3 regions of the Parageobacillus sp. KH3-4 genome follow, and region 2 is predicted to be linked to each of the others. Evidence: riboswitches for the same ligand, from Rfam matches in the RefSeq annotation. Region 2 holds a riboswitch; each other region holds the start of a gene.

Region 1 (4,586 bases), 1.1 Mb from region 2:
AAACTTATGCCGATGGCTGCTTCCCACAGATAACGTTTGTTTTTTTCATTGTATGTTTCCACATGAACATAGACCATTTCATCGGAAACTCCGCGGGCCCATAAAGCAAGGCGCAGCGCTTCATAGGAATGCCATATTTTTTGAAAAAGCTGGAACACCAACATCCCGCCATGCCGCCAATGGTTTCCTCCGTTTCTTGCTTTCATTGCTACATATAGCTCTTCTGCTGCTTTCTCGAAAACAAATACAAACCGATACGTAAAAAATAACAACTCAATGATGACGGATGGTACTTTCATTCGCTTGAGCACATACAGCATCTCTGGAAACGGGGTAGTCACTAGCAGGAAAAATAAACAAGACCATGCCGCAACCGAACGAGAGAGCAAAGACATCGCGGCAAAAATTTGCGAACGATCAATAGAAACATGAAAAGAACTGTCAATGGAAACAAGCAAAGCTGGAAAACTCACCATCAGAAACAATGCCACAACTCCGAGTGTTTTGGCGTACACTTTCCACGAAACACGTGCATACCCGATAATCCATGCGGCAAGCCAAATCGTTATCATTACTTGCATTTTCCAACTACCTATCATGGCCATCATTAATAATATGAGCGCAAATATCACTTTTTGTTCAGGACGTATTGTCCGCAGGCGGTTATTGTAAGCAATTGTGTCAAACTGTCGGATCATTTTGATTCCTCTCTTCGGTTCTCCCGACCTTTATAGACGCCGATAATGTAGCCAATAATTCCGGCCCCGACCGCCGCCTGCACAGAAAACAGCAACGTTTCCACCTCTCCGCCCGGCGGCTCAAATATGGTTTCCATCCAAGGTTGATAATGAGGAGCGATCACCTGAATCGTTTTTTCCGCCTGGTCATCCGTGCCGCCAAAATCAGAGTGATGAATGAACAATAACGGTGCCACTACTAATAAAACAGCAAAAACAAGGAGAAAAAGACTTCGCTTCATAATTTACACTCCCCTCTCTAATTGAGTCAGTTCCCGGCTGCTGTAAGTCGATAAGAAATTCCAAACGACAACCGTAAGCAGCCCTTCTGTAATCGCCAGTGGTATTTGCGTGACAGCAAAAATGCCGGCAAATTTGACAAACGAAGCGAAAATCCCGCCTGTCGCATCTGGAAACGCCAACGCTAATTGCAATGAGGTGACAACATATGTGGCTAAATCAGAAAAAAATGCAGCGAAAAATATCGTCCAACGCCGCGATATATTCCACTTTTTCCCGAAACGATAAATGCCGTACGCCACAAGCGGGCCGGCGACTGCCATGGACATGGCATTCGCACCTAATGTCGTCAATCCGCCATGTGCCAGCAGTAATGCTTGAAACAGCAATACGATGCTCCCCATCACTACCATCGTCCATGGACCAAACAGCACCGCACCGAGCCCTACCCCCGTTGGATGTGAGCTGCTTCCAGTAACGGATGGAATTTTTAAAGCAGACAGCACAAACGTAAATGCCCCGGACAGCGCAATGAGCAGCTTTAGTTCCGGATGCTCACGCGTAATCCGGATGAGTGAACGCATACCGATGATCAAAAATGGCAAAAACGCGAGCCACCAAAAAATCACCCATCTAACAGGCAAAAATCCTTCCATAATATGCATCGCAAATGCCGATGAACTTTCAGAAAAAGTAAAATAGACAACTAAACCGCAAAGGAAAAGGGCGTATTTCCATTTTTTCATGCTTCCGTTCCTCCCGCTGTTCTGCATCATTTCGAGATTCCTAGAGGGGACGTTGATTGTTTTGGCATCATGAATCCCTTCATCTTTTCATAACGGTACGTTATCGTTTCTTCCAGCCATTCCCCGTCCCGTAAATGCCTTCGCACAAGCTCCCTTGCTTTTTTCGGCGTCATCCCGTTGTACCATACGCCTTCAGGGTAAACGATGACGACGCATGCATCCTGGCAGCGGCCATTGCAGCGCGTCCGCGTCGTATGTACGCTGTCGTTTAACTCCAGCCTCGCAATTTCTTCACGGATGGCAAGTGTTACTTCCTCTCCCCCTTTACGCATGCAGCTGCCTCCGTTGCAAATCAGCACATGATGTTTCGTTCCGGTTAAGTTCCATGTTGTCATGTTCAATCTCTCCTTTTTTGCAAAATAAAAAGCACCTCTATACGCAGAGGTGCAGAAAAATGCATACAAATATAGCCAAAAAAGTATGCCATTCTCCCGCACGTCTACCTATAATCCCGTAGGTATCCGTCCGAACAAATAAGGCAGGTCTCCTGACTTAGGATCATCGCTTTGCTGCGCCTTCCCGAAGTTTCCTTCAGTGACATCATGCAACAAAGCTCCCCATCACAGTGGCGGGTACCGTGACGGATTTTCACCGTACTTCCCTTTTAAGCCTGTTCTCTAATGAGAAAGGCACCTTATTTGCTTGGCATAGATATTGATTTCTCATGGAACATTTCTGTTACTCATGGTAGTACAAATTTTTAAACGCCGTCAATCACTTTTTTCAATAAGTCCGTTTTTGCCAACACAATCCCGTCGCGATCCGCATATACATAGGCGCCCGGCTCCCAAAGAACACCGCCAAATTCAAGCGCAACGTCCCGTTTTCCTTTTCCTTCTTTTTTGCTTTTTATCGGGCACGTGCCGATCGCCATCACCCCGATCGGCATATTGGCGATCTCTGCAGAATCACGAATACAGCCATGGATAATTACGCCCGCAAGTCCGCGATCGCAGGCGATTTGCGCCAAACGATCTCCAAGCAGTGCGCAATTTCGCGAACCTTTCCCGTCAACGACCAATACAGTGCCGGCCGGAACGGTTTCTAACGCCTCGCGCACAAGCACATTATCTTCCAATACGTCGACCGTCGCGATCGGTCCGGAAAATTCTGCTTTTCCGCCATATGATTGCATCGGCAGCCGGCAAACTTGAAGCTCGCTAAAAAATTTATCGCATAAATCAGCTGTTTTCACCATCATTCCCTCCCCACTATCGTCTTTATTTGACATATTTGACGAAACTCCTTCTTTTTCCACAAAAAAACAGACAAGCGATTGCTTGCCTGCATTCCAGCTGGGCTAGCTGGATTCGAACCAGCGCATCACGGAGTCAAAGTCCGTTGCCTTACCGCTTGGCTATAGCCCAACGAAATAACTTCATGAAACTTCTTCCTTAATTGACTGATTGACGAGTCAGCATGGGAAAATTTTAAAATGATCTGCATTTAGATAAAGTCAGCGCAAAATTCCGCTTATCATCCGGTGAACTTAAATCAACGGACAACAAAATGGTTTTTCCTGTATTTCATCCGCTTATAGTATTTCCTCTGTCAATTCACTCTATACCACTATTGTTAAAAAATATTTCAAAATACTATTAGTTTTCATTTATAGAAAATGTTATTTAGCAAATACTATTTTTTAAAAATATACTAAACATTCTTTATGCATAAATGACAAAACTTTAAATATTCATTTATTTAATCTTTACCTTCACTTCCTACAATGAAAGCGAAAAAATCGTCGCAGGGAGAGTGAAGAAAAAATGAAAAAATCAACGATCATTGGTTGGCCGCTTTCCATACTATTCAGTTTTCTCGCATCATACTCCTTCAACGCCGCGGCTGCCGATAAATTGGGCATGCAACCGTTCACGCCGCCCCCAATTGCAGACGACATCGCTGTTATCGCCCATCGCGGCGCGTCTGGATATGCACCAGAACATACGTTATCGGCATACAAAAAAGCAATTCAAATGAAAGCGGACTATGTGGAATTAGATTTGCATATGACGAAAGATGGAGAATTAGTCGCCATTCATGACGCGACGCTAGCGAGAACAACAAACGCAGAAGAAGCATACCCCGATCGCGCCCCTTGGCGGATAAAAGACTTCACGCTTTCAGAAATTAAACAGCTGGATGCCGGTTCTTGGTTTAACGACGCTTATCCGGAATACGCGAAGAAGCAATATGCCAAAGAAAAAATTCCTACTCTGCAAGAAGTGATTGATTTTATGAAACAAAAAGACGCGAAAGCCGCTCTATACATTGAAACGAAAGCTCCAAATGTCTACTCCGGCATGGAAGAAAAAATGGTGGATATTTTAAAAAAGAACGGATATTTGCAGGAAGGAAAAGTCATTTTCCAATCGTTCAGCGAAGCGAGTTTGCGAAAATTGCAGAACATCGTTCCTAAAGGCATTCCGCTTATTCAACTGTATAGTCCCGCCATGATCCAAGGACGAAACCTCGATGACGTGCTCGATCGAACCGCCGAATACGCTGAAGGAGTTGCACCAGATCAATCGCTCGTTACTCCGGAATTTGTGCAAAAAGCGCATGAACTCCATCTCATTGTTCATCCGTATACGATAAACACGAAAAAAGAAATGCACAAACAATTATCATTAGGCGTGGACGGAATGTTTACAAACTATCCTGATCGGCTAGCAAGCTTGCACAAAAAATAGCTTCGCCATTTTACCATTCATGCACCCCAAAGCACGCTCGTCGGCAAACAGCAACTTACCAAAAAACATTCGGTGCGAACAGAAACAACTTTCCCATCATTTTTGTCCTC
Region 2 (4,586 bases):
CTTGTAGAACGGTTTGGCGCTTCTGGGTCCATAATGACCCGTTTCATTAATGGATGTGCCATATTTCTTCCTCCTGTCATTAGCTTGCGCATGATTCACATTCATCGATGGTGCTGGAAGTAGAGCGGACGTAATACGTTGTTTTGAATCCTGACTTCCAGGCGGTGAGATGAAGATCCAACAGCTCTTTTGCTTTGATCGTATTCATGACATAGAAATTAAATGAAATCGCTTGGTCGATATGGCGCTGACGCACTGCGTTTTGTTTTATGCTCCAATGCTGGTCGATATGGTACGCCGATTTATAATACCACGTTGTTTCGGCGTTTAGGTCAGGCACGGTAACTGGAATTTTGTAATCTTTCTTTTCTTCTGCGTACACTTTTAAAAAGATCGGGTCGATGCTGGCAGTGCTGCCGGCGATAATTGAAGTCGAAGCATTTGGCGCAATTGCCATCACATAGCCGTTGCGCATGCCATATTTGGCAACTTGTTTTTTCAGCGTGTCCCAGTCGACGTTGTCGTTGCGGCGGTATCCGCGTTTATCAAAATAAGCGCCCGTCTGCCAGTCGGAACCCGGAAAAGCCGGATAGCTTCCTTTTTCCTTTGCGAGCTCCATGCTAGATTGGATGGCCAAGTAAGCAATTTTTTCATACAGTTTGTCCGCGTATTCAACTGCTTCATCCGATTCCCAGCGAATGCCTTTTAACGCAAGTAAATGATGCCAGCCAAACGTGCCAAGCCCTACGGCGCGGTATTTTTGATTGGTAAGCTGCGCTTGTAATACCGGGATCTTATTTAAATCAATCACGTTATCGAGCATGCGCATTTGAATCGGGATAAGCCGTTCGAGTACATCGTCGGTAACAGCGCGGGCAAGATTGATGGAAGACAAATTGCAAACGACAAAATCGCCAGGGATTTTTTCAATGATGATCTTTCCGTCTTTCGTATATTGTTTTTCAACGATGGTCGGGCTTTGGTTTTGCGCGATTTCTGTACAAAGATTGCTGCAATAAATCATGCCGAGATGGGCGTTCGGATTTTTTCGGTTCGCTTCATCGCGGTAAAACATAAATGGTGTGCCCGATTCTAATTGGCTGCGCATAATGCTTTTCATTATTTCAATCGCTGGCACTTTTTCTTTCGAAAGGCGCTCTTCTTGAACGCATTGCCAATATTTTTCGCGAAAGCTTCCTCTTCCTTTTTCCTCATCATAAAAATCTTCCAAACTAAATCCCATCACTTTGCGAACTTCATGCGGGTCAAACAAGTACCAGTCGCCTCGTTTTTCAACTTGCTCCATGAATAAATCAGGAATGCAGACGCCAGTGAATAAATCGTGCGTCCTCATCCGCTCATCGCCGTTGTTTAATTTCGCATCCAAAAAAGCAAAAATGTCTTTGTGCCAAACGTCTAAATAGACGGAAATCGCTCCTTTTCGCTGCCCTAATTGGTCAACGCTGACAGCGGTGTTATTGAGTTGCTTCATCCATGGAATAACGCCGGACGACACACCTTTAAAGCCTTTAATGTCGCTGCCGCGGCTTCTGATTTTGCCGAGATAGACGCCGATTCCGCCGCCGGATTTGGAAAGGTTGGCGATGTCGGTGTTGCTGTCGTAAATCCCTTGCAAGCTGTCATCGACAGTGTCGATAAAGCAGCTTGACAGTTGTCCATAACTTTTTCCGGCATTTGCTAATGTCGGCGTGGCGACGGTCATGTACAAGTTGCTTAGCGCCCAATACGCTTCTTGAATGAACGCAAAACGGCGATGTTTCGGCTCTTTCGCCATTAACGCCATTGCGATGATAAGGAAACGCTCCTGCGGCAGTTCGTACAAGTTGCGGTCGTAATCGCGGGCCAGGTAGCGGTCCGCGAGCGTGCGAAGGCCGATATATGTAAACAGCTTGTCTTTGTCTGGATCAATAAGTTTTCCAAGCTCGTTGATTTCTTCTTTTGAGTAATCATCAAGAAGAGAGCGATCGTACACGCCTTTAGAAACAAGCGTTGTTATTAACTCGTACAGGCTGCCGTAGCGTTGTTTTGCGTCATATCCACGTTGTTTGGCCGCTTCTTTGTATAGTTTTTGCAAATAGATGCGGGCACAGACAAACGTCCATTCTGGTTCTGCCTCACTAATATAGGAAAGACCTTCAAGTATTAAGTAATTCGTGATTTGTTCCGCAGAAAGCGTATCTTTGCTTTCGATAATGCGGATGATGCGCTCCATATAGTCGCCGGCCTGTAGATGCGGATAGTCTTTTGTTATATTGCGGATAAATGAAATAAGACGTTCGCGAGAAAACGGTTTAGTTTGCCCGTTTTCTAGCGTAATAATGGTGGTTTTTGTATTCAATGCCATTGTTTTTTCCTCCTTGTTTCCATAAAAAAATCCACTCGGACCGAGTGGATGAAACGACAGCATAAAAAGGGGAAAAGAAGCCCTTTTAAACCATCGTTTCATCTTCTCGATCCCCGGAGAACATGAAACGCAAACAAGCAAGGCAGGTCTCCTGACTCGTGTTTCATCCTACTCTGGATCCTTCCCATATGTGCGCCCGAATGAGCTTTCACATACAGTGGATGTTCCATTTCGTCCACACATACAGTTGCGGGGGCAGTTCTGGATTCTCACCAGATTCCCTATTAAGTCCGGATGGACACCATTGCTTGCGGTTTTTATACTATATTTAGTTGTGTTTTTTAGAAACAAACACAATATATAGTATTTTGTTGTTGCTGGTACAATCATATAATAAAACGTCGGTAAATTCAACTGTTTTTTATTCGGGCACAAAAAGAAATGCTTTTCGAACAAGAAATTCTCATTTGCAAGAACCGCGAAATTTTAGTAACAACAATTGAAACAACAATCCGTGCGTATCCCAGGAATGACAAAAAGCATTGGGAACTAAATAGGTCCAAAACGATTCTGAAAATTTCAATATGCGCGGAATACATAAGACTGATCGTGACGAAATAAGCGGAAAACACAAAAGGGAGAAAGGAGTAGGGGCTGTCCCACTTCTGCCTCTGTTGCTGCATTCCACATGCGTAAAAGTACAAACATAGATAGAACATTAACTGTTTGGAAATCAACGGCATCATCACTTTTTGTTGTTTCCTAAAGGGCTTAAGCGAATCGCTTCATTGAATCGCGATTGTACGTTAATGAGCAATTCCGACAAATAAGCAGGTGATTTTGAAATATTTTTTATTGAGAAGTTGGCCAATCCAGGTAATGCAATGCTCCGCAACCACTGTTCTGCTGTCTTCACGTTCCCTAACTCTTTTCTAAAATAATTTGCTTGATTGTTTCGTTGGAAAACCTACCTCCCTTAATGGTTAACTTTAGTAACATTTTTTGCGAACTGTGCGATTCTGTTTTTCATTCGGCTATCACCTATTTTATTACCGGATTACGCAGGTCGGAGTGGGGAACTTGCCTCTTTCCCTGTTTAAAAAGAACAAAAAGAAGCCAATGTACAATTCGTTTAAAGGTGGAAGATTGATAGCTAATTATCAGCCAATATTATCATATTCAGTAAAAAAATAATTCTTTAAATTTTTCAGAATAGTTAATATAATTATTAATGTAGTGAACTTGAACGAACAACAAAGGAGGAGAAGGTGTGAAAGGATTAAAATCGGTCTTGCTTTGGGGGCTTATTTCTGCACTCGGGGCAGTAGGATTTGCAGTTCTCGCATTAAGCCGTGGCGAGACGGTGAATGCGATTTGGTTAATTGTCGCTGCTGTATGTACGTATGCCGTAGCGTATCGTTTTTATAGCAAATTTATCGCTCGCAAAGTGTTTGGACTTGACGACAACCGCAAAACGCCTGCGGAAGTGTTTAATGACGGAAAAGATTATGTCCCGACAAACAAATGGGTATTATTCGGACATCATTTTGCGGCAATCGCCGGCGCCGGGCCGCTTGTCGGACCGATTTTAGCGGCGCAAATGGGATATTTGCCGGGAACGCTTTGGATTATTATCGGCGTTGTTTTAGGCGGAGCAGTCCAGGATTTTATTATTTTATTCGCATCGATGCGGCGCAACGGCAAATCGCTTGGCGAGATGGTGAAGGAAGAAATTGGCCCAGTTACAGGGTTTGTTGCATCTCTTGGCATTTTAGGAATCATGATTATTTTATTAGCTGTTTTAGCGTTGGTTGTTGTGAAAGCGCTTGTAGGAAGCCCATGGGGAATGTTTACGATTGCCGCAACGATTCCAATTGCGATTTTGATGGGAATTTACATGCGCTTTATTCGTCCCGGGCGCGTTGCGGAAGCATCTTTGATCGGGTTTGTGCTCCTGATTGTTTCTTTGGTAGCTGGCCAGCATGTCGCTGAACACCCGACGTTGGCGAAAATATTTACATTAAAAGGCGAGACAATTGCAATTTTGATGATTATTTACGGGTTTGTCGCATCGGCATTACCGGTATGGCTACTGCTCGCGCCGCGCGACTATTTGAGCACGTTTTTAAAAATCGGAACGATTGTTGGGCTAGCGCTAGGAATTTTAGTGGTTGCACCTGATTTGCAAATGCCAGCGTTGACGAAATTTGTCGATGGCACT
Region 3 (4,586 bases), 1.9 Mb from region 2:
TCCAAGTTCCACCGTTTCTTTGACCGTATATCCGAACGCCGCATCCATTGTTTGCGGAAGCACTGCGGCAAAGCGCGCCCATTCTTTTTGCGAAAAAGAGCGAAGCGGCCGACCGTTCACCGCAATACTGCCGCTTTGTAACGGCAGCTCTTTGCTTAATAGCTTCAATAACGTCGTTTTCCCGCTTCCGTTCGGCCCTAAAACCCCAAATATTTCACCTTTCGCTACGGTAAACGTCACATTATGAAGAACCCGTTTGCGATGATAGCGGTAAGACACGTTGTTCACTTCAAGCACATTCATCACGTCTTTCTTCTCATTCTTCGAAAAAATAGCAATGCAAATAAAGGAGCGCCAATCAATGACGTAATCACGCCGATTGGCAGTTCTCTCGGCGAAATAATCGTGCGTGCCAACAAATCAGTAAGAACGAGAAACGCGCCGCCGTACAATAAGGAAAGCGGCAAAAGGAGACGATGGTTCGGGCCGCAGACAAGGCGAACCATGTGGGGAACGACCAATCCGACAAAACCGATCGTCCCAGAAACCGACACCGCCGCGCCGGTTAGCAGCGAAGCGCCGGTTAAAACCATCACTTTTCGCTTCGCCACATCGACCCCGATGTGCATAGCGGCCGACTCTCCAAAAGCGAAGGCGTTCAGTTCGCGCGCATTGAAAAGCAGCAACATTACCCCGACGAGAAAAAACGGAAGCATCATCATCGTATACTTCCAGCCGCGCATCGCCACGCTTCCCATCAGCCATGCAATAATTTGCCGCAATTCCTCCCCGGTCAGCGCGATCATTAAGGAAATAAGCGCGCTGAAAAACGCCCCAAACATAATGCCAACTAAAATGATCGTTTCTACGGACATTTTTCGTTCCACCGCCCGCGCAAACAAAAGAACAAGCACGAGCGTCGCAAGGCCAAAGACAATGCTGACAACGGGAAGCGTAAATGTGCCAAACAGCGGCAATTGAATGTTGAAAAAAATGACAAAAACCGCGCCGACAGAAGCGCCTGACGACACGCCGAGCGTATACGGGTCGGCAAGCGCGTTTTTTAATAATCCTTGAAACGCCGCTCCCGCGACGGCGAGCGAAGCGCCTACGAAAAACGCCAAAACCACGCGGGGAAGGCGGATCGCCATCACGATTTGCACAAAATCCCTAGGAACATCGTCCGGCAATGTTAATCCAAACCATTGTGATAAAAAGATCTTCATAATAGCAGAAAAGGGAATCGATAGAGAACCTATCGATATCCCTAGCAAGAGCGAAATGATAACGATCGTTATTGCTACTGCATACATCCATATATTACTGGAAAATATCTGGGTAAATTGCTTTTGCAAGTTCCTCTACTCCTTCGATCAAGCGTGGGCCCGGACGGCTTACTAAATCTGTATTTACATCATACACCCGTTTGTTTTTCACCGCCGGGACATCTTTCCAAGCAGGACGGTTCAATACTTGCTTCGCTCCGCCGTATGTGGTAATGATGACATCCGGCTTGTACGCGACCGCCTTTTCTTCTGTGACCATCGGCCACCCTTCTAAATTACCGGCAACGTTTTTCGCAGAAATCGCTTGAAGCATCTCATCCATAAATGTCCCTTTTCCGGCGGTATAAATTTGTGGCGGCGGCGATACTTCCACCCATACTTTGGCTTGATCTTCCTCTTTTATTTGTTTTGCTTTTTCCTTTATCCCTTCTAATTTTGTTTTCATATTTTTCACGATTTCCTGCGCTTTATCGGCAGTTCCAGTCGCTTTGCCAATCAGCTCGATGGAATCATATACGTCCGCAAATGATTTCGCATCGTTGACAACTAATACAGTAATGCCTGCATCTTTCAATTGCTGAAGCCCGTCTTTTGAATTATGCGCGCCTGACGCATGAGCAAGCACTAAATCTGGCTTCAGCGAAATGATTTTTTCCACATTAAACTCCATTCCGCCGATTTTTTCTTTCTTTTTCACATCTTCCGGATAGTTGTCAAAATCGCTGACGCCAACGATTTTATCGCCTAATCCTAACGCATAGGCGATTTCCGTGTTGCTTGGGATTAAAGAAACGATTTTTCGCGGTTCCGACTTAATCGTCACTTCTTCCCCTGATCCATCTTTCACCGTTACCGGAAACGCTGCTTGCTCCGCTTTCGGCTCCTCTTTTTTGGCAGGCTCTTTGCTTGCGTTTTCCCCGCTGCATCCGAATAAGAGGCCGAATGCCAGCGCAAATACAAATAGCAGCACATACCGTTTCCATTTTTTCATCTTTTGTTCCCCCTTCTTTATTTATATAAAATAAAAAAACCCATTCCTACCGCGGAATGAGCGAGAAACGGCAATAAATGTGCACACGAAAGCAGCCACCGTTGCCGTTTCCTCATCTCACCCCCCGAAGATTAGGAAACAGTAAGCGAACAAGGCAGGTCTACTGACTCATGCTTCATCCTACTCTGAGCCTTCCCATACGGCAAACGGCGCTTGCCATTCCACCGTACAGTGGTCATCTCATTTCGTCCGCATTTACAGTTGCGGGGACAGTTCTGGACTTTCACCAGATTCCCTATTAAGCCATGAAGAGCGAACCGCTCTATTTGGCACCTTGCCGCTGCTGTATAAAATTGTCGAGCAGTTGACAGTTATAATGTTAATGGAAGAAAAAAGGTTTTGCAATAAAAAAATAAGACGTCGCTTGCAAACAGGCAAAAAAGCCGCCTTATGCAAGGCGGCGATAAGCTTAATTGTCAATGTAGCGCTCCAACACAAAGCCGAAGTCTTTCACCGTATATTTTGTTTTCGCATCGACGGGCCATTGAAACGCGAGTTCATTTACCGCTTTGAAATCCGCCAAAACATGATTTGTCCCGCTTTTCATGCGCCCAAATACGTTAGCGGTCAACATCAAGCTTTTCTGCGCATATTCCAGCTTCGTTTCCGGTTTCATGGCAAAGCTCGGCAATTTTCAATAAAAATCTTTTAGTTTTTCTAAACGTTTTTTATGAACGTCAATCGAATAAGCGTGTGCGCGGATTTTAAATTTAGTTTCGACATCCAAATTAACCGTGCTTGCTGTCTCAAGCGATGCCTCGGAAATCGGGCGCTTATAATAATCGTTGCAGCGCAATACGCGCTTTTTTCTTGCTGTGCTCGTGCCATCCAAATGAATCATCGCTTTATTGGCAAAACAATACTCATCCGACTTCGGCTTAATCAAGAAATAAGCCTTTTCCCCTTTCTTCATGCATCACGCAATCATCGGCAGCGACTTTATCGTAGTTTTCCGGCTTAATGACCGGCCGATGTCGCTTAACCCGCGCACATCGGCAGCGATTTTTCCAAACATCGCGCAGCTTCTTTCATTTTTCATGATTATTCTGTTCTTGCAAAAAACAACCATCGCAAATAATGGTTCCTTCATGCTTGAGGAAAGCAGTAATTTCTACCATTCCTCTGTACGACGGGTATCTCATGCGCACATAGATAGGCTCATTTTTTTCAATCGGCTTCCCACAAACGGAACAAGTTGGAGATAAGGAAGATAAGGAAAACATGTGATGGTCTCCTTTCATTTTTCCTTTCTGTTAAATATGCGCAACAAAAAGGCGGCAAGTTTCCACTTGAAATAAAAATGCCGTTCATTTTATCGCAACGGCGACCTCGCCATGCGAATATATGTATGGCGCTTGCCGCGGATGGTGATGGAATATGTCATAATGTTTTCTGGAACAGCGATGCCGTGGTAGCCAGCGTCACCGATATGGTACAGGTCAGCGCCGGCCATTTTGCTTGCGAGCGCGATTTGCCGGATTGTATCCTCGTCAGCCCCTTCCTGGCTCGTGCCGATCGTAAGCATCGCCAATGCCCCATGTTCATGGGCAATCCGAACAAGTTGTTCTGTTCTTTCTAATGTCGCTCCCGGCACAGTTCCCGGCGCCGGCATAAGAATGATGTCAGCTCCGGCACGAACAAAACGCGCAACCACTTCTTCAGATACAATACTAGCTCCCGTTTCGTTGGCGACACCTGCTGCGTGCATCTTTCCCGCGATAATAAGGCCTTCTTCCCCAAAAACGGCACGGGCTGTTTCAATCGCGCGGATAATTTCATCATTTGTTACACCTGTTTTCGGATTTCCGGTTAGGCAGATAAAATCAAAACCTAGACGTTTTGCTTCTAGCAATGATTCTTCTGTTGCCATTCTTCCTTTTGGAAGAGAAGCAAGATTCTCTAGCTGCTTCGCATTCAGGTCAACCGGCTCCAAATTGACACCGACTGGCCGCCCCGTTAACTGCTTCAGACGTGCCACCATTTGATCCGGCTCCTTTGTATCCAATCCGTTTACCATCGGCTGGAACACATCAAACATGTTCAATAAAATTAAATCCGCGCCAAACGCCGCGGCCAATTCCGCATTCGTCACCTCCGGATAAAGCGGGGCAACAGAACCGATCACTTCCGCGACAATGGTTCTTCCTTCTGCTGCCTGCATCGATTGCTTCAGCTCTTTTCCGTCCATACGGCGAAAATCCGAGGCGCTACAGTCTAGCAACCGCTTCATTGCATGTTCCTCCTTGATT

What was found. Region 2 has a riboswitch for cobalamin ahead of MWM02_RS15775 (ribonucleoside-diphosphate reductase subunit alpha). Riboswitches for the same ligand answer to the same signal wherever they lie in the genome.
Region 1: linked by a shared signal. The riboswitch ahead of MWM02_RS10335 ((2Fe-2S) ferredoxin domain-containing protein) and the one ahead of MWM02_RS15775 (ribonucleoside-diphosphate reductase subunit alpha) in region 2 are both predicted to bind cobalamin.
Region 3: linked by a shared signal. The riboswitch ahead of MWM02_RS06465 (ABC transporter substrate-binding protein) and the one ahead of MWM02_RS15775 (ribonucleoside-diphosphate reductase subunit alpha) in region 2 are both predicted to bind cobalamin.

What each region holds. Positions count from the first base shown of each region.
Region 1 is NZ_AP025627.1:1,999,705-2,004,290, forward strand. It holds gene cbiQ (cobalt ECF transporter T component CbiQ) at 1-698, opposite strand, end outside; gene MWM02_RS10325 (energy-coupling factor ABC transporter substrate-binding protein) at 695-979, opposite strand; gene MWM02_RS10330 (energy-coupling factor ABC transporter permease) at 983-1,723, opposite strand; gene MWM02_RS10335 ((2Fe-2S) ferredoxin domain-containing protein) at 1,750-2,118, opposite strand; cobalamin riboswitch at 2,244-2,435, opposite strand; gene rraA (ribonuclease E activity regulator RraA) at 2,484-2,978, opposite strand; tRNA gene MWM02_RS10345 (tRNA-Gln) at 3,079-3,150, opposite strand; gene MWM02_RS10350 (glycerophosphodiester phosphodiesterase) at 3,550-4,476, shown strand.
Region 2 is NZ_AP025627.1:3,134,012-3,138,597, reverse strand. It holds gene MWM02_RS15780 (ribonucleotide-diphosphate reductase subunit beta) at 1-62, opposite strand, end outside; gene MWM02_RS15775 (ribonucleoside-diphosphate reductase subunit alpha) at 80-2,365, opposite strand; cobalamin riboswitch at 2,490-2,687, opposite strand; gene MWM02_RS15770 (hypothetical protein) at 3,111-3,281, opposite strand; gene MWM02_RS15765 (carbon starvation CstA family protein) at 3,636-4,586, shown strand, end outside.
Region 3 is NZ_AP025627.1:1,241,689-1,246,274, reverse strand. It holds gene MWM02_RS06475 (adenosylcobinamide amidohydrolase) at 1-303, opposite strand, end outside; gene MWM02_RS06470 (FecCD family ABC transporter permease) at 303-1,355, opposite strand; gene MWM02_RS06465 (ABC transporter substrate-binding protein) at 1,321-2,277, opposite strand; cobalamin riboswitch at 2,414-2,629, opposite strand; partial or broken gene MWM02_RS06460 (PH domain-containing protein) at 2,747-3,352, opposite strand; gene MWM02_RS06450 (DUF7916 family protein) at 3,650-4,567, opposite strand.